DNA from 2 places in the Pedobacter endophyticus genome. Region 1 is predicted to be linked to the other one. Evidence: riboswitches for the same ligand, from Rfam matches in the RefSeq annotation. Region 1 holds a riboswitch; the other holds the start of a gene.
The links. A riboswitch is a leader RNA that binds a small molecule or an ion and turns the genes downstream of it on or off. The one in region 1 is predicted to bind S-adenosylmethionine.
Positions count from the first base shown of each region.

Region 2: linked by a shared signal. The riboswitch ahead of metH (methionine synthase) and the one ahead of IZT61_RS00725 (O-acetylhomoserine aminocarboxypropyltransferase/cysteine synthase family protein) in region 1 are both predicted to bind S-adenosylmethionine.

Region 1 covers NZ_CP064939.1:154,588-166,079, forward strand. The annotation lists gene IZT61_RS00715 (homoserine dehydrogenase) at 1-381, opposite strand, end outside; gene IZT61_RS00720 (homoserine O-acetyltransferase family protein) at 590-1,690, opposite strand; gene IZT61_RS00725 (O-acetylhomoserine aminocarboxypropyltransferase/cysteine synthase family protein) at 1,749-3,056, opposite strand; SAM riboswitch class I at 3,338-3,448, opposite strand; gene IZT61_RS00730 (hypothetical protein) at 3,703-3,915, opposite strand; gene IZT61_RS00735 (hypothetical protein) at 3,959-4,762, opposite strand; gene IZT61_RS00740 (SRPBCC domain-containing protein) at 4,825-5,205, opposite strand; gene IZT61_RS00745 (DUF3857 domain-containing protein) at 5,192-7,843, opposite strand; gene IZT61_RS00750 (acyl-CoA dehydrogenase family protein) at 7,847-9,037, opposite strand; gene IZT61_RS00755 (dihydroneopterin aldolase) at 9,150-9,518, shown strand; gene IZT61_RS00760 (FAD-binding oxidoreductase) at 9,521-10,924, shown strand; gene IZT61_RS00765 (acyl-CoA thioesterase) at 11,228-11,492, opposite strand, start outside.
Region 2 covers NZ_CP064939.1:2,606,275-2,617,766, reverse strand. The annotation lists gene blaB1PEDO (PEDO-3 family subclass B1 metallo-beta-lactamase) at 1-343, opposite strand, end outside; gene IZT61_RS10500 (GNAT family N-acetyltransferase) at 421-927, opposite strand; gene IZT61_RS10495 (short chain dehydrogenase) at 961-1,557, opposite strand; gene IZT61_RS10490 (S41 family peptidase) at 1,718-3,325, opposite strand; gene murQ (N-acetylmuramic acid 6-phosphate etherase) at 3,514-4,320, shown strand; gene IZT61_RS10480 (hypothetical protein) at 4,386-4,952, shown strand; gene IZT61_RS10475 (Bax inhibitor-1/YccA family protein) at 4,991-5,746, shown strand; SAM riboswitch class I at 6,313-6,416, shown strand; gene metH (methionine synthase) at 6,615-10,313, shown strand; gene IZT61_RS10465 (methylenetetrahydrofolate reductase) at 10,451-11,404, shown strand.

The DNA.
Region 1 (11,492 bases):
AATACTGCCGCAAACTGCACCTTCGTAAAGCAAAGAGGTGCCATGCTTTTGTTGCAGATCTACCAGTTCCTTCAAATGGGTGGCAATCATTTTCTTGTTGGCCGAAACCACATTTTTGCCGTTTTTTAGTGCAGTAGTTACGATTTCATATGCCGCATCGGCATCATTTATCAGCTCTACAATGGTATTGATTTCCGAATTGTTCAGAATTTCGTCTTTATTGGTAGTAAATAAATCCTTGTTTAGCGTACGTTTCTTTCTTGGATCTTTAATCGCTATTTTAATGATTTCGAGGTTTAAGTTCTGGCTTTGGATAATATCCAATAAACCTTGCCCAACAACTCCAAAACCAAATAAACCAATTTTTAAGTTCTTACTCATTTTTATTTTTGTGATTACACAGATTAAACGGATTGCACCGATTTTATCTGTTTTGATTATTTAAGCCCCACCCAACCCTCCCCAGAAGGGAGGGCTTAGCGATGGGAATACTGTGCAGACGTTTATTTTTGCTTTGGTCTTTCAGCTTTGGTCTTTTGTCTCTCGAGTTTCGGACTCCGGACTCTTGACTCACGACTCCAAACTCCCTTCAAGCGGTGTACTGCAGTTTGATTACCTTTTTTTTGCGGCTTTCCTTCATAAAAGTGCTGATGATATTGGTTAAGGCATTCGTTTCAATCAAAAACCCGTCATGACCATACTCTGAATGAATAGATACAAATTCGGCATCATCAATATGGTCTGCCAGGTATTTTTGCTCCGAAATGGGGAAGAGAAAATCGTTCTCAATTCCGATAACCAGGGTGTTCGCTTTTATAAGCTTCAAGGCGTCGGTAATGCTGTTTCTGTTTCGCCCCACGTTATGGCTATCCATTGCCTTGGTTAAATAGTAGTAACTGTAGGCATTAAAGCGATTAATGAGTTTTTCTCCCTGATAATTCTGGTAAGATGACGCCCTGAAATGATCGGTTTTATCATTTACGCTTTCTACCTGCGTACTGCCGTATGCGCTGTAGGTTCTGTAGCTCAAAAGTGCAATCGTTCTGGCCGTTTTCAACCCTTTACTTCCGCCGTCGGGCTGGTTGGCATAAAAAGTGCGGTCGCTGGTAATTGCCAAACGCTGACTCTCGTTAAAGGCGATTCCCCAGGGAGAGTGCGCTGCATTTGTGGCGACCAAAATCAGGTTTTCAATCTGATTTGGCTCGATAATTCCCCATTCTACTGCTTGCTGACCGCCCAAAGAACCACCGATTAAGAGTTTAATTAAGTTAATGCCCAAATGTTTCGCCAACAGTTGATGCGCAGAAACAAAATCGCGAATGGTAAATTGCGGGAAAGAAAGGTAATAGGGCAGGCCGGTTACGGGGTTTTTGCTCAACGGATTTGTGGTGCCGTAGTTAGAACCCAAAACGTTTGCACAAACAATGTAATGGTCTTTCGGATTAAATAATGCATTTTGCCCAAACAAACCTTCCCACCATTCAAAAACATCGGCATTTGCGGTAAGTGCATGGCAAACCCAAATCACATTGTCTTTATTGGCGTTTAACTTGCCGTACGTTTGATACGCGATTTCGAGGTTGCGAAGCTTTTTCCCGTTTTCGAGCTTAAATTGCTTGGGGTATGTATATGTCGCTGTTGAGCCTCCGGAGGGAGAATTTGAAGCGCTGTTATTTTTTTTAGTCTGCATGTTGAATATTGAGAGGTTTTAAAGCAAAAAGTTTAGGATTATTACGCTATTTATGCGTTTAAGCCACGCCAATTGCAGTAAAGGCCTGTTCGAAATCGGCTTTTATATCATCTATATGTTCAATGCCTACCGAAACTCTCAACGAGTTTGGTTTAACACCTGCGGCCAATTGTTCTTCGTCACTTAGTTGCTGATGCGTAGTTGCCGACGGTTGGATGATCAATGTTTTTGCATCGCCAACATTGGCCAGGTGCGAAATCAGTTTGAGGTTGTCGATCAGTTCTGTAGCGTTTTCCTTGCTGCCATTTAACTCGAACGATAAAACGGCACCGAAACCATTGCTGAGGTATTTTTTTGCGAGGCTGTTATAGCTGCTGCTGACCAATCCGGGATAGGAAACTTCTTTTACGGCCGGATGGTTTTCTAACCAGGTTGCCAATTCAAGGGCGTTATCTACATGGCGCTGAACGCGGAGCGATAAGGTTTCCAATCCTTGTAACAAAAGGAAGGAGTTGAATGGCGAAAGCGCAGGACCTAAATCTCTTAAGCCCTCAACACGGGCACGGATGATGAATTGAATATTTCCGAAAGGACCATCAACGCCAAAAACATCACTAAAAACGAGGCCGTGGTAACCTGCCGATGGTTCGCTGAACTGCGGAAACTTTCCGTTGCCCCAGTTGTAATTGCCGCCATCAACAATTACGCCGCCAATACTCGTTCCATGTCCACCTATCCACTTTGTGGCCGATTCTACAACGATATTTGCACCGTGCTCTAAAGGTTTAAATAAGTAGCCCGCTGCACCAAAAGTATTATCGACAACCAAAGGCAAATCGAATTTTTTGGCAATTGCTGCAATCTTCTCAAAATCGGGGATACTAAAAGCTGGATTTCCGATCGTTTCTAAATAAATGGCCTTTGTTTTTTCGGTAATCTTCGCTTCAAATTCTTCTGGTACATCAGGATTGGCAAATTCTACATGAATGCCCAGGCGTTTAAAGGCCACCTTAAACTGATTATAGGTGCCCCCGTATATATGCGACGAAGAGACGATACTATCGCCAGCCTCCAAAATATTGTTCAACGCGATAAACTGTGCGGCCTGGCCGGAGGCCACTGCCAAAGCGGCCACACCGCCTTCTAAAGCGGCAATCCGTTTTTCGAAAACATCATTTGTAGGATTCATAATCCGTGTATAAATGTTTCCGAATTCTTTTAATGCAAAGAGGTTTGCACCGTGTTCGGCATTTTTAAAACCGTAAGATGTAGTTTGATAGATTGGAACAGCTCTTGAACCAGTTGTTGGGTCAATTTCCTGGCCGGCATGAATTTGTAGCGTTTCGAATTTATATGATGTTGACATAATTTTAAATGATTGAATTTGTGGTTGTTGAATGATGGAACTTCCGAATACTTAGTGAAATATGCTTCGTAAGTTCAGACAGGGGCGTATCCCAATTTACTGGGACCTTCCAATTTGAAAACACAATAGAGGAAGATTTTTTAAATTACTGCATGCAACAGCACATACAAGTAACCGCTTTGATATCAAAATAAATAGACAAAATAGGGGAAATTCGAACCTGCTTTGGATTCAAACTGTTCTCGCTTTGCGATTGAAGATTTAATATTTTCATCAGTTGTAATTTATATCTCCAGATAACACCGTGTTATCCGGTCAGGAATTGGCACCTTCTCTTTCTGAGGGTTGCCAGTGGGTCGCAGAGCCAGTCTCTCGCCACTTCTTTATAAATCAATCCGATTAAGATTGACTTTTATTCAGCTATCCGCCAAATAATATTTCAAATGTCTGAATTATTTTTTGAATGACAAAATTAAATTCTGAAATTTCAATAATTTGTTGAATGTGAGTGATTTATTTTTGAGCCAGAAATAAAAAAGCATCGCAATCCAGATTCTATTGAATATGAATTGCGATGCAGAAAGTATAATAGAGCGCTGATAACCTACGCTTTAGCTAACCAATTAATGCATTGGGACAAACGAGCTTACCTTTTTTTCGAAGTAACAAGCACTACAACCCCCGCCACCAGAATAATACCGCCAACATACGGAGGCCAGTTTACTGATTTTTCTTTGTCTGCCGAAATTTGGATCGGGCCGGCATCAACAACTTTTTCTCTTTTGGTGTAAGAAAACCCCGTCCAAACGAGCATTGCAATTCCTACAATAATCAATACAATTCCAACTGTTCTGTTCATATCATTTTAATTTACAGTTGAACAAATGAATTGGGCTTATGTTTTAAAATGCATATCCGATGGTAATTTTTCCAGAGTTGTTCATCAAATTGGAACCTGTGCCAACGATGCCATAAGCGTTTTTGATCTTGATGAAAAAGGAGAAATCGGCCGCGAGTCCCGAGATTTTTTCGGTGCTGTAGTTAATATTGCGCTTGAGGCCAATTGTAGAGCCGAGGAACAGCCGGAAGCCATATTGCCTGTCGGGGTTTTTTCGGCCATGCCAGATGAGTTCTGTAGATCCGCCCGTAGTAAACAGGGTTGTTTTGTTTGATGCAATGGATAATGAATCTGATTTTGCTCTTAAATCTTTTCTGAACGATGCGTAACTTCCGCCCTCATAAACAAGCGCTGTTTCCCAGTTTAAAATCCTAAATTCTGTGTTGCCCGACACTTGTGCAACGCCTGCCGATGTTCTCAATCCAAATCCTACAACACCCTTTTGATAGAAATCGTCGCTTATTTTACGTCGGGTGTTTTCATATCCTTCCGATGTTCCGCCGAAGTACCCAAAGCCTCCGTACGAAAAGTTAAAGTTTCCGATTACATTGGATCGGTTGTAGTTAACGAAACCCATCGACATGCTGCCTGTTTCGTATGGCAAGGTATTATCTGCAAAACTGGCGCTAACATAATTTCGGGCTTTCACGCTGTCAGAAATCATTGGCTTTGGTAGGTACGACATGTGATTTGAGGTTGCCGCGGGCGTGTAAAAAACGGGTAAGTTGCTTGAAATACCACCGCAGGAGGTGAGTACGACAGCCAAAAGCAGTATTAAAACCGCAAAGGAGTTTCGTGGGATGAGCATACGTTAATAAATAAGAGATAATTTACAGGTTCAAGATACAAAGTATTCCTGAACCTAGGAATTTATTCGTCAAAAAAATCGACGAGCCCACCAAGAAAATATTCTTCTATGCCCTCGGTAAAATCTTTATAATCTTCATCCGGAATGTTGGTTTGCTTAAACTCCAACGATGTTCCTTTTTTATCGTCATGAAGTTTGATAGTAACGATTGATGGTTCATTATTTTCGCCAAAGTACCATTGTTGCACAATCTTTTTGTTGGTTTCAAACTCAATGTTTTTTCCAACAATATCGCCATCCCAAAAAGAAAATTCGGTATCAGGCTTTTCTTCAAACGTTACTTCGGCACCTGTCCAAAGTTTAATGCTGAGATCTTTTGTGAGCGCTAAATAAACTTCTTCGGGAGAAGCTGGCAGGTAAGTGTATTTTTTATAGTCTTTCATCAATTTTTACTATTTCTTTATCGTTAAATGCTTGCTCATCATTTGCGCCATCATTTTTTTCAAACTGTTCATTCAGGTCTTTAACCATAGCCATGCGCCATGCGGAACCGGGGTACGAAAATACGAACGTTTCCTTAACCCGATCTGATTTAATGAAATAAACAATCCAGATTATCGCGAAAATTCCTTTTACCACTAGAAAACCCAGGTCGTTAGTGCCATTTGCAGCCTCGGTAGCTACAATCTTCGTTAAATAAGCATTGGCAAAATAATCGGCCGATAATACTACGAAGTTAAAACATAAAAATCCAATATAGTATTTTGGAAAAAAATCTCTTCGATTATAGAAAGAGATGAGAATAAAGATACTGGAAACAAACAGGATCGTATTTACTATAACGGTCAAAACTACCGACCAAACGAAAAAAACTGAATGTTCGCTGGTTTGCATTGCGCTCCAAATGGCTTGATTAAAAATTTCTAATTTGAATGTGGCAAACAGAATTGTTACTGGCGAAACCGTTATACCGATTGCCGGAACGATAAGCCAGCCCTGAATTTTACGTGCGTTTTTGATTGCTTCGAGGTTGTAGGCTGTATGTCTTGTGTAGACATACATTGCGATAAAAGAGAAAAGAATTAATGTAATAATGGCGATTGAAAATGGCATTGCAGCGAGGCCACCTAAATCACCAGCTACATCGCCATCCCAATAAATTCCGTAGCTCAGTAAAGCCGAAATCTGTTTGCTGTCTTTTATATACTTATCAAGTGCAATGGGTGGTAAAGCGGAGACAAAACTTTGATAATAGTAGTTTAACGTTAAGGTATCTTTTTTAGCGTTTGCTGAGTAAACAAATCTGTAATTCTCATCATCAATAGTTAAGTTTTCGTTTTGAAGATTCCACGTTCGTGGCAAAATAATTTTTATTTGCTGCTCAACAGTGCTTGGAAACTGCATACTCATTGGTGCGTTTCTAAACTTTTTCAAGTCGTTTATTTGGTTATTTATCAAGTCGCCATAGAAGTAAGCTATTTTCTTTGACTTTAAATTTTCATCCTTTGTCCAAAAGTTATTTATTTCATATTCCTCTTTTACCGTGATGACGTTTTCCAGCTCATCATCCTTAATTGTTAATGGCCCTTTCATGCTCAAGCCGGGATAAAAATTTGTATAATATTCTATGTAAGATTTTTCCAAACTTTCTTCACCTTTAGTATTTAAATCGTCTCTAAAAGTATTTGCGTAATTATTTGAATAAGTTGTAGTTATTATGAAGCTTGTTTTTGATTTTGTTGAGGTGTCTGCAACTTTAAAAACAGTAAAGGAGTGCAGTCTCCCTAAGTTTGGTCGCGGTGTGCTTATTAGGTCCTTTACACCTTTTTTAATGACCAAAACTTTTGCGGTATATGGATAATAATTGTCGAAAATAGGACCTCTTTGATTGGATATAGTTGGATCGATGTAAACTTTTCTGTCGTTGAGCTCAACAACTAATGTTTCGTGGTTAAATACATTTGGACTGGGCAGAAGCTTCGCCGTTTCGTTATTGAGGTACGTATCAATAAATACAGAATAGGCATCAATTCCATTAGCTTTAAGTAGGTAACAAAGCAAATTGGATTTATCCTTACAGTCGCCATACCGTTGATTTAAGACTTTGTCAGGCGTATTTGGGCGATTAGAATATTCTCCCATCTCTATACCCATGTACCTAATTTCATCTTGGACAAACCTCGTTGCAAGTTCTAAGTACTTCTCTTTATTTCCTTTTGATTTCGACTTCAAATCAGCAATTTTGTTATTGAGAAGTGTTGTGTTTTTGATATCGAAATTTTGAATGCTTAAGCCCCAGTCTACAACTTCCTCCCAACTCTGGTATTCAGAAATTTGAACGCGGGCAAAGGGGTTGTAAGATGAAGGTACAAAATCCTGATCGGGATATGTTTTGGACATTGTGTTTTGCCATTCGAAAACATTTAATCCGTTTACAACAGATTTATTTAAAACCGGAGTGTCGTTAAAGGTTTTGGTCCTCATCTTTCTGTTCGGATCGAAGATAATGTTGTTATAAACATTAACAATCTGGCTATTTCCTTCAAAATAGATCGTACTAGCGTATTTTGGAAATACCGGATTACTCCCTTGCGTGGTATAGGCGTATTCGATCCTATCACCTTTTCTAATGTCATCAAGAATTAAATAAGCGGTGAATAAACCGCTGTAAATAAAGCGTGAAAGTTCTTCTTCATTTTGCAGGATTTTGAAATTCTCGGAAACCAGCTTGTTGATTGGCTTGCCCGCCCGCCAAACTACAAGTTTGTGGAAAATTAGCTTTTCGTAACTTGGATCGTAGGACACAGAAATTTCGGAACCATTTTGAACGCCGCTCGAATTACTGATTTCTCTTATGATGTGCGTATAATGTTCTTTCGTTTCAAGGTTGTTTTGTCTTTCGAAAAGAAAAATATAATAACCGTCTTGAATGTTCTTATAAGGCGGTTTCTTGTTGATCACATCAACTTTTTGCAACCAACTGGGCAGTTGCTTATTGATGTTTACTTTGCCGTTTCCGGCAAAGCTTAAAAGAACTGTAAAAATGGTAAGGATGGTTGAGAGTGTAATTTTTTTTATCATGTTTTATTTAAAAGCATTTAATCCGGTGATATCCATTCCGGTAATTAATAAGTGTATGTCGTGCGTTCCCTCGTAAGTTACCACCGACTCGAGGTTCATCATATGTCGCATAATTGAATATTCGCCTGTAATTCCCATTCCGCCGAGCATTTGGCGGGCGTTTCTGGCAATATCCAGCGCAATTTCTACGCTGTTTCGTTTTGCCATCGATATTTGTTCGGCTGTAGCTCGGTTTTCACTTTTAAGGACGCCCAGACGCCAAACCAATAACTGCCCCTTGGTAATTTCGGTAACCATTTCGGCCAGCTTTTTCTGTTGCAATTGAAATCCGCCGATCGGTTTGCCAAACTGTACCCTTTCTTTAGCGTAGCGTAGCGCCGTATCGTAGCAATCCATTGCGGCGCCGAGCGCACCCCAGGCAATACCATAGCGAGCTTGGTTAAGGCAGCCCAGCGGGCCTTTGAGTCCGCTAATTTCAGGAAAAACATTTTCTTTAGGAATTTGAACGTTATCAAAAACTAATTCACCGGTTGCCGATGCCCTCAAGCTCCATTTGTTATGCGTTTCCGGGGTAGAAAAACCTTCCATTCCACGCTCAACTACCATTCCTCTAATTTTTCCCGCTTCATCCTTTGCCCAAACAACGGCGATATCGGCGAAAGGGGCGTTGCTGATCCACATTTTGGCGCCGTTTAAAATATAATGCGATCCAGCATCTTTAATATTGGTGGCCATGCCGCCGGGATTTGAGCCATGATCCGGCTCGGTTAAGCCGAAACAACCCATCCACTCGCCGGTGGCCAACTTTGGTAAATATTTTTTGCGCTGCGCTTCCGTTCCATAAGCGTAAATGGGGTACATTACCAGCGAGCCCTGAACGGAGGCTGTAGAACGGATGCCCGAATCGCCGCGTTCAATTTCCTGCATCAAGATGCCATAGGCAGTATAATCAAGACCGGCGCCCCCATATTCTACCGGAATTGTGGGGCCAAAAGCACCAATATCGGCCAATCCTTTGATTAAATGTTTCGGAAACTCAGCTTTTTGAGCATAATCTTCAATAACCGGACTTACCTCTTTCTTTACCCATTCTCTTGCTGTTGCGCGAATGAGTTTATGCTCATCAGTTAACAGTTCATCCAATAAATAGTAATCCGGTGCCTCGTAAAGGTCTTTTTTTACTGATTTGCTCATTTAGTTTCGTTTATCTGGTTAAAGAATCACGTTCATTTCAAAGGTAACAATTTACAACAATGGGCCTTATATTCATGAATAAAAATTTAATTTTGCACCACACAAAACAGATATGGGCCAATTCAAACAAACTGTAGCTTTAAAGGATGTTAAATGTTTTGCCTTACACGGATATTATCCAGAAGAGCAACTTATTGGAAATCATTTTATTGTAGATTTGGAAACCGAGTTTTTACCGAAAAGCTTTGATGATGAGCTCGCCCAAACCGTAAATTACGAAGATTTGAACGGCATCATTCAGGAGGAGATGAAAAACACTCAAAAGCTTTTAGAAACGGTTTTAAACAATATGATCTCAAAAGTGATTGCGCTTTATCCTTTCGTAGAAACGGTAAATGTGAGCATCAAAAAGCTAAATCCACCAATGCCGGGCCAAATCGGGCATTCATTTGTTAAACTGTCCTATACATCATTAAAATAGAAATGAATTTTACCAAAATAAATGCTGAAATATTAGCAGAGATCAAAGCTGCAATCGGCGAAGAAAAAATTTTTACGGATGCCGAAAACCTCGATCATTATAGCCACGACGAAACGGAAGACCTTCGTTTTCAGCCCGAGGTGGTGGTTAAACCCACTTCGCCCGAAGATATTTCAGCCTTATTGAAAATCTGCAACGCATACCAGGTTCCGGTAACGCCCCGCGGCGGTGGCACGGGCTTGAGTGGTGCAGCCTTGCCGATTTATGGCGGTGTTTCTTTATCGATGGAGAAATTTAAATCTATTATTGATATCGATACCGAAAATTTACAGGCCACTGTTGAGCCAGGCGTTATTACTGAGGAGTTTATCAATGCTGTGGCCGAAAAAGGGCTCCTTTACCCGGTAGATCCGAGTAGTAAAGGCTCGTGCTTTATTGGTGGAAATGTGGCGCACGGCTCCGGCGGACCGAGGGTTGTAAAGTACGGAACGATACGCGAGTATATTTTAAACTTAGAAGTGGTTTTGCCCAATGGAGATATTATTTGGACCGGGGCTAATACTTTAAAATATGCCTCGGGTTATAATTTAACACAGCTGATGATCGGCTCGGAAGGAACTTTGGGCGTAGTTACAAAAATCGTAACCAAGCTTTTGCCCAAGCCAAGTCAATCTGTTTTAATGATGGGGTCGTTCAGTACAAATGAAGCCGCCTGTGCTGCGGTTTCGGCAATTTTCAGAGCAGGTGTTACGCCGTCTGCGCTGGAGTTTATGGAGCGGAGAGGCGTAGAGTGGGTAATCAAATTCGACGACATTAAGTTCGATTTAAAAGATGATGTGGCGGCCTTGCTGATGATTGAGTTTGATGGCGACGATTTGGACGACATCTTTAAAAATTGTGAAAAAGCAAATATCGTTCTCGAAGAGCACAATTGTACCGAAGTTTTGTTTGCCGATACAGCAGCGCAAAAAGAAGAGTTGTGGCGGATGCGCAGAACGATGGCCGAATCAGTAAAATCGAACTCGGTGTATAAGGAAGAAGATACGGTTGTACCTCGTGCGGCATTACCCAAATTAATTAACGGCATTAAAGAAGTGGGCGCCAAATACGGCTTCGAAAGCGTGTGTTACGGCCATGCCGGCGATGGCAATCTGCACGTAAATATCATTAAGGCCGGAATGAGCGACCAAGATTGGAAAGACAAGCTGAAGTTCGGTATCGCAGAAATTTTTGAACTGACCACTGCGCTGGGTGGAACTTTATCTGGCGAACATGGAATAGGACTGGTTCAGAAAGAATTTATGCCGATCAAATATTCTGAAATTCATTTGAACCTTATGCGGGGAATTAAACAGGTGTTCGATCCGAAAGGAATAATGAATCCCGGGAAGATAATGCCTGACTAAAGAAGAGGCTGTGTCAAAAAGCAAAACGACACCCTAGCTCAGATCGGATAGCTATCGGATTTTATTTGGCGCCTTAAACCTCTCCCTTTTAATGGCGCTGGTTTTTGTTCTGTCTGTACATCCCTCTCCTCGAGGAGAGGGAAAGCAAAGGCATTGCTTTTAACCCAAACGTTGATAGGGAGAGGTTAGGAACCGCAAGGCAAAATTAATTTGGAAGGGAAATTTATGCAATGGGATCCCTTTGTACTGTAGGCATCCCTTTGGGAGGAAAAAGTCGACTGTTCGATACAGCCTCTTCTTTGATTATTGCAATTGCTCAAACCCCAGCATTTTCTGCTTAGCCGTTTCGGGTATTGCCGTTGGTCTGTTAGTGGTATAATCAACGGCGATGCAAACGGTTTTGCCCTTGCTGCAAATCACTTCTTCAGTGCCTTTTAGCTTCACAATTTGGTAATCCAGATCGAAGCTCGTATTGCCAATCCTCGACGTTTTTACATGTACGGCAATTTTATCGCCCATTACGATAGGTAAAATGTAATCCAGTTCTGCATGCGCAATCACAATCCCG
Region 2 (11,492 bases), 2.5 Mb from region 1:
TCGTGTATGTGCTTATGCCCTTACTTTTAAAAAATGCCAGGCCACCAGCCCGGTCGCCGTGCGAATGTGTGGCAATGGCCAATACTACTTTTTGATGGTGTCTGGCTTGAATGGAATCTAAAAACGGCTCGAACTGCGTGGCATCCCACGGCGCATCAATCACCACAACGCCTTTATTGGTAACCAGATACACCGCATTGGCATCGGTTACAGCGCCTTTATAGGTATTGTATGTGGTGTAGGTGTACAAATCGCCTGTTAAATGTTTGATTTTTATTTTAGGGTTTTGCGAGAAAGAAACAAGACTGGATAAACAAAGTAAAAAAGAAAAAAGGTAGTGCATGGCATTAAGTTTAACGGTTGGGGCTAAAAAAATAAAAAATGATTGCTTTTAATGCAAACGAACACAAGGGATTTAAATTACTTCAATTCGATTTTCCAGGTCATCATTCCATCAACATCGCCAAGATAGATAAAGTTGTTTTTTTGTAATATGGCGTACGACGCAGTGTTTTCTTTCTCAGTTGAGGCGAAAACAGACTTAACCTCCGGCTGCTCCCTTGCCCAGTCGAGCAATCGGCCTACGGCTTCCGTCATAAATCCCCTTCCACGAAATTCTTCATAAGTGGTGTAACCAATTTCTATTTCGCCGTTTGAATCGGGTTCGCCAACAAAACAAATGTCGCCAACTATTTTCCGATCCGGCTTAGCTATAATCGCCCACAAGGTATGGTAAAAGTAATCGTGATCATTGCTTAACACCCCGGGCAAAATGCTCTTCTTTAGCGCATTTTGTAACGATGGCGAAATATGCTTCATGCTACGCAAAAGACCGAATTCTTCTTCCAGCGAATTGTCGTCATTAATGTACTTTGCCAGCTGGTTATGCGTAAGCGGTCTTAAAATGAGCTTTTCTGTTTCTATCATATCTCGAAAGACTTCGCAATGGCCTTTTTCGTGCTAATAAACTCTGATTACTTGTCCCGTGGCTATACCTAGAACGCTTTTCTTAAATGCGCTAACCACCCTGTCCATTGCAACGGGCGTTTCGCCTGGAAAAGAATCGAAATAAGCTGGCGAATCTTCAACAACGTTGGGGCTTACCACATTCAGGCGCACATTGTTTGTTAGCTCGGCCGCCGCCGCCATAACAAATGCATTAAGGCCGCCATTTGCAGCGCTCAGGGCCGACCCGGCAGCAAATGGGTAATCGGCCAATATGCCCGATGTTAACGTGAATGAGCCACCCTTGTTAATGTAGTGCTGGCCGATAAGTACCAGGTTTACCTGACCTAACAACTTATCTAACAAACCGGTTTTAAACGCCTCGCCGGTCATTTCGTTTAAGGGCAAAAATGGGCCCTTCCCGCTGGTGCTAATCAGGGCATCGAATGCGCCAACTTGTTCAAACATTGCCTTTATCGATGTTTCGTTGGTAATGTCGATTTGTATGTCGCCCTGTGTATTGCCTACCCGAACAACTTCATGTTCTTTGGCAAAGGCTTCAGTCACCCTTTTTCCCAGTGTTCCGGTTGCGCCAACAATAATTATTTTCATATTTATTTCTATTGATTAGCTGTGATGAAAAACAATTTTGGATTGATATTTTGTGGCTTCGATGTTGATACAAGATGCTAGACGAAGGCATTCTGCGTTTTACCAGCGCAGCCAAAAGCTAAACCTCCATGCGCCCGCCAAAAAAAAGATAAACCCGGCGCTATTGCAGGTTAAGAAGCGCTTGCTTTACTGCGTTATCTGTTTGATTTACTGCTTTATAATAGCCAACATCGCCCATATAATATCTACAAAGTAGCGCTTTTAAATCGTTTAAAATTACACTCCTGGCACTGTACAATTGGTAGCGGTCTATCGGCATGTTTTTGCGTTGAATAAAACCGATAAAATCTTTAAAATCATTATCGCCTAAAACAAAAGTATTCACATTTTGCTCAACAAAGCTTGCGCTGTATTTGCTAGTTAGTACATTAAAAACATAATCGGAGAGTACTTTTTTGCTCACCAGGTTTGCATAGAATTTATTGTAGCCCATGGTATCGAGCTTTACAAAAATATCGGGCTGAATACCACCACTTGGTTTTATTTTGTTGTTACGTTGAATGTTAACGCCCTCTGTTTTCTCTACCGAATCTTGAAATGAGTTATGATCGCCGGTAAGCTCTCCGTTTATCATCCTTTCATCAAGCTCATGCTTGTAAACATCGTAGCCTTTTTTGTAAGATTTTTGGATGCTTTTGCCCGATGGCGTGTAATATCGTGCAATGGTTAAGTTAAGTGCCGAACCATCGCCAAAGGCAAATTGCTCTTGCACCAAGCCCTTTCCAAACGATCGGCGGCCAACAATAATGCCCCTGCCCAAATCCTGTATTGCGCCCGCAACAATTTCACTTGCCGAGGCGGTGTTTTCATTAATGAGTATGGCCAATTTGCCGGTTTGAAAAGTTCCGGTACCAGTAGAAAAGTAGTCGGTGCGTGGCTCGTGCTTGCCCTGGGTATAAACAATCAATTTGTTCTCGGGCAAAAACTGGTCGGCTAAACCTGTAGCTGCAGAAAAATACCCACCGCCATTATCGCGTAAATCGAGAATGAGCTTTTTCATTCCCCTTGCTTTTAAACTATTGGCGGCACTCGAAAAGTCGTTATCTGTATTCGCACCAAATTTACTGATGCGGATGTAGCCTGTTTCATTATTGATCATATAGGCCGCATCAATACTGCTGATGTTTACCTTGCCCCGTGTTACCATTAAGCGGCTGGGCGCCTGGGCGCCGTTATGAATGAGGCTTACACTTACGCCGCTACCGGCCTTGCCTCTAAAACGGCCCGTTAACTGCTCTTTTGGTAGGTTTCTGCCACTTACTACAAATGTATCTATGCTAATAATCTTATCGCCAAGTTTTATTCCTGCTTGCGATGCCGGCCCGTCTTTAACAACGCCGGTAACCATCATTGTATCATTAAGCATGTAATATTCTATACCAACGCCCTCAAAATTCCCTTCCAGGTTATCGGTCATGTCTTGTGCATCGGTAGGGGGCAGGTAAACACTATGCGGGTCAAGCTGATGCAAAACGCTGTCAATTGGCAGGTTTTGTAAAGAGTCGGTGTTAATGTCATCTACATAGTTTTTGTTGATGATATGGAGAATCTCCTCGAGTTTGCCATCGCTGTTGCTGGCCAGCTGTGGACTTCGTTTAACGCCAAAACCCTGGTCTTTGATGAATTTAATACCTAATACCATGCCCACTATTAAAATTACAGAATAGCTTAAGGCAATGAGTATATTATTACGGGTATTTTTTTTCATCGGCGTTGATGCAAATTTATGAAAATAAGTGGGTTGCTTATATTTTAACTGCACATTTATGTCTTTTGTTTATAATTTTTAACATAAATTAACCGCCGAAATCGCGGCTCAGAATTTTGTGGTGCACAATTTTGAGTTTTTAAGATTGTTTTTAAAAGAATTTACCGAATTTTATCAAAATTAAATTTATGAACAGAGTAACCGAGCAAGAATCAAATTATAACGACATTGAGCAAATGTCGGTTTTAGAGGTTTTGCAGGGCATTAATAACGAAGACAAGACTGTAGCTTATGCCGTTGAGAAATCATTGCCTCAAATAGAGCGATTAACTTCGGCGGTGGCCGATAGAATGAAAAAAGGCGGGCGTCTTTTTTACATTGGCGCAGGCACAAGTGGCCGTTTAGGAGTAGTTGATGCCTCCGAATGTCCGCCAACCTATGGCGTTCCGTTTGACTGGGTAGTTGGAATTATTGCAGGTGGCGATACCGCCATTAGAAAAGCAGTAGAATTTGCCGAAGATGATGCTGAGCAAGCCTGGAAAGATCTTCAGGAGTTTGATATCAATGAAAAAGATTGCCTTGTTGGATTAGCTGCATCGGGCACCACACCTTACGTAATTGGTGGCTTAAACACTGCCCGTAAACATGGCATTTTAACGGGTTGTATCGTTTGCAATACCGGAGGACCAATTGCGGCCGAGTCTGATTTCCCTGTTGAAGTGGTTGTAGGACCTGAATTTATTACAGGATCTACAAGAATGAAATCGGGAACGGCACAGAAATTGGTTTTAAACATGCTGAGTACCACTGTAATGGTGCAGTTGGGTCGCGTGGTTGGCAATAAAATGGTCGATATGCAGTTAACAAATAATAAACTGGTTGATCGCGGCACACAAATGGTAGCTGATGAACTGAATATTGGGTACGATGAGGCAGCTGATCTGTTAAACCAATACGGAAGTGTGCGTAAAGCGGTGGAAGCCGGGCAACATTAAATTAATTTACGATTGTACAATTACGATTTTAGATTTCCGCAATTCATCAATCCAACATCATCCTTATGCACGAAATAGAGCCATATTACCAATGGAGAGATGATTACACCTCTTCTGAAGATGAACGTTCGCCATTTTATAATATCGAATATTCTGAACTTTATTTCGATAAGCAGATCTATAACTTCCTGCTGCATCCACAATGGGACGAATTTGGATCGAACACCTTGTATTTGAAAGTGCTTTTTGCAGATTACGATCGGGGATATGCGATTATTGAATTTATAGGAGAATGGAACGATGCCATAAATAACGATATTATGTTGCTGAAACGCGATATACTGGAGCTAATGATAGACGAAGGGATTACCAAGTTTATATTGATTGGCGAAAATGTACTTAATTTTCACGCTTCAGATGATAGTTACTACGAAGAATGGTTTCAGGAGATCGAAGAAGGCTGGATTGTAGGTATTAATTTTCAGGAGCACGTAATTTCAGAATTCAGGGATAACAACATCGATTATTTCATCAATTTTGGAGGCGCCTTTGATCATCTGCCCTGGAGAACCTTGAAACCCGTGCAGATCTTTAAAAAAGTTGAAGAACTATTGACAAAAAGATTAAACTAATTTTTTTATCTTTATAAGATTTAATACACAATAAAAAAATGGATCAACAAAATTATCAATATCAAAACAACAGTGTTTTCGTACAAGAAAATTCTGTTTCGAGAAAATTCTTTGCCAACGTTTTCTTATGGATGTTTGTGGCATTAAGTTTATCAACCGCTGCCGCTTATGTTTTTGGAACTAATGAGCAATTAATGCAATACCTTTTAACCATTAATCCATCTACAGGGAAAGTTGGTATGTCAATTTTCGGCTACATAGCTATGTTTGCTCCACTAGGTTTAGTCCTTTTAATGGGATTTGGCCTCAGCCGATTGTCATTGCCTGCTTTAATAGGTGTTTTTGTACTTTATTCTGTATTAACAGGAGTTAGTTTAAGTTTTATATTGCTTACCTATACCTCGGGTTCTATCGTAAGTTGTTTTGCCGGTGCCGCAGGAATATTTGGAATTATGGCCTTTATGGGATATACCACCAATATTGATTTAAGTAAGTTTGGCCCGATTTTAATGGTTGGCGTAATTGGCTTGGTTATCGCAAGTGTAATAAATTTCTTTATTCAAAGCGAACAGTTCAGCTTGTTTATGGCCTATATTGGTATTGCCATTTTTACAGCTTTAACAGCTTACGATGTGCAAAAGATTAAGCGAATTGGTCAGGGAATTGAAGCTAGTGGCGAGCAAGTGCTTCAGGTAGAATCTAAAAAAATGGCTATTGTTGCTGCTTTATCGTTATATCTTGATTTCTTAAATATCTTTTTATTCCTTTTACGCATCTTCGGAAGCAGAAAGTAATCAAAGTAACAAAACAGTATTTCAAAGGCCACGCAATTTGCGTGGCCTTTGTGTTTTTGGGGGATCGGCTAGTGGATCCGCTAATCAGATTTGTAATCCTGACTCGTCTAGCTCTGGATTTTAAATCCAGCGTTATTTGGGTCGAGATTGGAAATCTCGACCAGCACAGGTAAGCTCGACGGGTGTCATCCGATAGCTATCGGATCTGAGCCTTTCGACTTGAGCTTGTATTGAGCGTAGTCGAAATGCTCAAGATAAACTCAGTCGAAGACCCTTTCTGTAGGAAAAAACAAATAAACATCGCCCTTCGACTAAGCCTGTATTGAGTCTTTCGTCTACGCTCAAGATAAACTCCAGCTGAAATGCTCAGGGTGACAATGTTTTTTGTTTTTTCCTTAACTAAACGACGTTGGGCGGGCGCTCGAAATGACGGGTCGATGGGCCTAAGCTCCCTGGTAAACAAAACAATATTTCAAACGTTGCACAGTTTTGCACGGCCTTTGTAATTTTATTTGGCTAGCGACCGATAATTTTTGGAATTGATGTTGCTTTGTTGCATTTTTGTGTGCTTATTAAGAAAGACGGAGGGATTAGACCCAACGAAGTCTTAGCAACCTGTGCCACACAAGGTGCTAAATTCTATTCTGCAAATAGCGGGAACAGATAAGTTTAGGATTACGATTCTCGTACCAACTTTTTAAATAAGCATTTTTGAGGGGAGATTTGAGACAATAGATTTGAGATTGAGACGGTTATGCGTCTACTCCAATCTTGTAATGACTGTTTCCAATCTCACATGATTTGAGACAATAGATATGGAACTTGCTTCTCTTATCTCACATCTCATATCTCACATCTAAAAAATCAAATGAGTATAAGAGAAGAATTAGAAAAGCGTATTTTAGTAATTGATGGTGCAATGGGCACTATGATTCAACGCTATACTTTAACAGAAGAAGATTTTAGGGGCGAAAGGTTTAAAAATCATCCATGCGATGTGAAGGGCAATAATGATTTGCTCAACATTACACGTCCTGATATTATCAAGGCGATACATCTTGAATATTTAGCGGCAGGTGCTGATATTATCGAAACCAATACCTTCAGTACGCAAAGAATTTCGATGGCTGATTACCAAATGGAAGATCTTTCTTACGAACTCAGCTACGAAGGCGCTCGTGTTGCCAAAGAGGCGGCTACGGAATTTATGGCGGCCAATCCGGATAGAAAATGCTTTGTAGCAGGTGCGATAGGCCCAACCAACCGCACGCTGTCCATGTCGCCAAATGTAAACGATCCCGGTTTTAGGGCGGTTTATTTCGACGAGCTTGAGGCCGCTTATTACGAGCAGGTTCGCGGCCTGGTAGATGGGGGTTCCGATGTGCTGTTAATCGAAACAATTTTCGATACGCTGAATGCCAAAGTGGCCATTGTTGCCATAAAAAAATATGAAGAGGTAATCGGAAGAAAACTTGAGATCATGATTTCAGGAACCATTACCGATGCGTCTGGTAGAACCTTGTCTGGCCAAACTGCAGAGGCTTTTTTAAACTCTGTAATGCACGCTAAACCCTTAAGTATTGGTTTTAACTGTGCCTTGGGTGCAAAAGAAATGCGCCCACATATTGAAGAACTGGCTGCAAAAGCGGGCTGTTATGTATCGGCCTATCCAAATGCAGGCTTACCAAACGAGTTCGGTGCCTACGATGAACAACCGCATGAAACCGCTCATCTGGTTGATGATTTTATCGCTTCCGGATTTGTGAATATTGTCGGCGGCTGCTGCGGTACCACCCCAGAGCATATTGGTTGTATCGCCAATAACGCCAAAAAAGCGGCGCCAAGAAAGTTGCCAACTATAGAGCCATACATGAGGTTGAGCGGCCTTGAGCCCGTAACCATTAAGCCCGACAGCATTTTTGTGAACGTTGGAGAGCGAACGAACATCACCGGATCGCCCAAGTTTTCTAAGCTTATTTTAAGCGGCGATTATGAAGCGGCACTTGCCGTGGCCTTACAACAAGTAGAGGGAGGCGCACAGATTATCGATGTGAACATGGATGAGGGGATGCTCGATTCGGAAGCCGCTATGACTAAGTTTTTAAACTTAATTGCTTCCGAGCCGGATATTGCCAAGCTACCCATCATGGTCGACTCCTCTAAGTGGTCGGTGATTGAAAACGGCTTAAAATGTTTGCAGGGAAAAGGGATCGTAAACTCTATTTCGTTAAAAGAAGGCGAAGAAAAGTTCCGTGAGAGTGCCCGCAAAATTATGCAATACGGCGCAGCAGTTGTGGTAATGGCGTTTGATGAGCAAGGGCAGGCAGACAACTATCAACGAAGGATAGAAATCTGTAAACGCAGCTACGATATTTTAGTAAATGAAATTGGTTTCCCGCCAGAAGACATTATATTCGATCCGAACATCTTAACCGTTGCCACCGGACTGGAGGAGCATAATAACTATGCTGTCGACTTTATTAACGCCACCCGTTGGATTAAAGAAAACCTGCCTCACGCGAAAGTGAGTGGTGGCGTTTCCAACATATCATTCTCTTTTAGGGGAAATAATGTGGTTCGCGAAGCGATGCACTCCGCATTTCTTTACCATGCTATCCGGGCAGGTTTAGATATGGGCATTGTAAATGCCGGAATGTTAGAGGTTTATCAGGAAATTCCGCCCGAGCTTTTGGAGCGGGTTGAAGATGTACTGCTGAATCGCAGAGATGATGCAACCGAACGTTTGGTTGAATATGCCGAAACGGTAAAATCCAAAGGAAAAGAAATTGTTAAAGATGAACAATGGCGAAAAGGCACCGTTGAAGAAAGATTATCCCATTCGCTGGTAAAGGGTTTGGTGGAGTATTTAGACGACGATGTGGAAGAAGCACGCCAGAAATATGCCCGGCCTATTCAGGTAATTGAAGGCCCATTGATGGATGGTATGAACATCGTTGGCGATTTATTTGGCGCTGGCAAAATGTTCCTGCCCCAAGTGGTAAAATCGGCCCGTGTAATGAAAAAGGCCGTGGCTTACCTGCTTCCTTTCATCGAACAAGAAAAGTTAGACAACCCCGATCAGGATCAAAATTCATCCGCAGGGAAAGTGCTGATGGCTACAGTAAAAGGTGATGTTCATGATATCGGAAAAAATATCGTAGGCGTAGTGCTTGCCTGTAACAACTTCGAGATTGTAGATATGGGCGTGATGGTTCCTGCGCAAGATATCATCAAAAAAGCCAAAGAAATTAATGCCGATATTATTGGTTTAAGCGGATTAATTACGCCATCGCTGGATGAAATGGTTCATTTTGCCAAGGAAATGGAACGCGAAGGCTTCACCATACCGTTAATTATTGGCGGCGCAACCACATCCCGCATTCATGCCGCCGTAAAAGTGGCGCCAAATTATTCAGGTCCCGCTATACACGTTTTGGATGCATCGAGAAGTGTAACCGTTTGCAGCACCTTGATGAACCCTGAAACGAAAGGCGATTATGTTGCCGGAATTAAGGCCGAGTACGAAAAAGCACGAGAGGCGCATTTAAACAAACGGTCTGATAAGCGTTTTAAAACGATTGACGAAGCCCGCGAAAACAAATTTAAGATCGATTTCGATCGAAACCTTCCTGTTCCGGAATTTACAGGAACACGGGTTTTTGATAACTATCCTTTAGAAGAATTGGTGCCTTATATCGATTGGACACCGTTTTTCCACACCTGGGAACTTCGCGGAAGCTACCCTAAAATATTCGATGATAAGAACGTTGGCGATGAGGCTAAAAAGCTTTTCGACGATGCACAAACCTTGCTGAAACGGATTTTGGATGAAAAATTATTGACCGCCAGGGGCGTTATTGGTTTTTGGCCAGCAAATTCGGTTGGAGACGACATTGAGTTGAGAGTTGGGAGTGTTGAGTTGGGAGATTCCAAACTCCAAGCTCCAAGCCCCAAGCTAACAACTATCCACACCCTCCGCCAGCAAGCAGAAAAAGTAGATGGGCAACCCTATTATGCGTTATCTGATTTCATTGCACCAAAAGAAAGCGGAATACAGGATTATTTCGGTGGTTTTGCCGTAACAACGGGCATCGGAATTGATGAGTTGGTGGCTGAATTTGAAGCAAACCACGACGATTATAATAGCATCATGGCAAAAGCCTTGGCCGATCGGTTGGCCGAAGCATTTGCTGAGCGGATGCACGAGCGGGTTCGTAAAGAATTTTGGGGTTATGCCAAAAATGAAAACCTCAATAATCAAGAATTAATCAAAGAAGAATACGCAGGGATTCGTCCGGCGCCAGGTTATCCAGCCTGTCCTGAGCATACCGAAAAGGGAACCTTGTTTGAATTGCTCGATGCGGAGAACCAAATTGGGCTTCGACTGACAGAAAGCTACGCCATGTATCCAACGGCTGCGGTAAGCGGATTTTATTTTGCGCATCCAGATTCAAGGTACTTTGGCCTGGGTAAAATTACAAAAGATCAGGTAGAGGATTATGCAGTGCGAAAGAACATGTCGATAGACGAAGTAGAAAGATGGCTTAGCCCCAATTTGGCCTATTAACGCTTGGCACCCGAAGAGGAAGATATGACTTTTGTCGGAGTTGTTGTCATCCGATAGCTATCGGAATGACAAAAGTTAAAGCTGGAAACGAAAAAAATATAAATTAAAAATGAAAGCCCTTTGAGGGGTTTGGGCACATGAAAATTACAGAACATATAAAGAACGCAAAAGGTAAAACCTTATTTTCATTCGAGTTATTGCCGCCGATAAAGGGCCAGAGTATTCAGTGGATTTATGATGCCATTGACCCATTATTGGAATTCAACCCGCCATTTATTGATGTAACATCTCTGCGTGAGGATTATATTTACAAAGAACAGGAAAATGGCTTGCTGCAAAAGGTTTCTTACCGCAAGCGCCCGGGAACCATTGCCATTTGTGCGGCTATTATTCATAAATACAAAATCGATGCAGTTCCACATTTAATTTGTGGGGGATTCACAAAAGAGGAGACTGAAAATGCATTAATCGATCTTCAGTTTTTGGGTATCGACAATGTTTTGGCCTTACGTGGCGACGCCAGGGCTGCGGATAACGCCTTTGTACCCACAAAAGGGGGACATTGCTACGCAACAGACCTTATTCAACATATAAAGAACCACAACAACGGGAAATTTTTGCACGAAGATGTAGAAACTTTCAAGAGCGATTTCTGTATTGGCGTTGCCGGATACCCCGAAAAACACTTCGAGGCACCTAATCTTAACGCAGATTTTAAATTTCTGAAAAAGAAAGTAGACATGGGCGCCGAGTTCATCGTTACGCAAATGTTTTTCGACAATCAGAAGTATTTCGATTTTGTTAAAAAATGCAGGGAAAATGATATCAACGTGCCGATAATTCCAGGTTTGAAGCCGATCAGCACGTTAACACAACTAAATGTGCTGCCTAAAATCTTCCACATCGATTTGCCGGACGAATTAACTGACGCGTTATCTTACGCCAAAAACAACGCCGAAGCAAGGGAAATAGGTACCCAAGCAATGATTAAACAATGTAAAGAGCTGATCGATTTTGGTGTGCCAGTATTGCATTTCTATACCATGGGTAAGCCAGAACAAACTAAACAGATTGCAAGGGCAATTTTTTAGGCGTTGCAAGAACAAATTGTTTTTTGGAGAAGTCAAGTTTTTAAAAACTTGACTTCTCTTGGTTTACGCCTTATTGGTTCAAAAATCC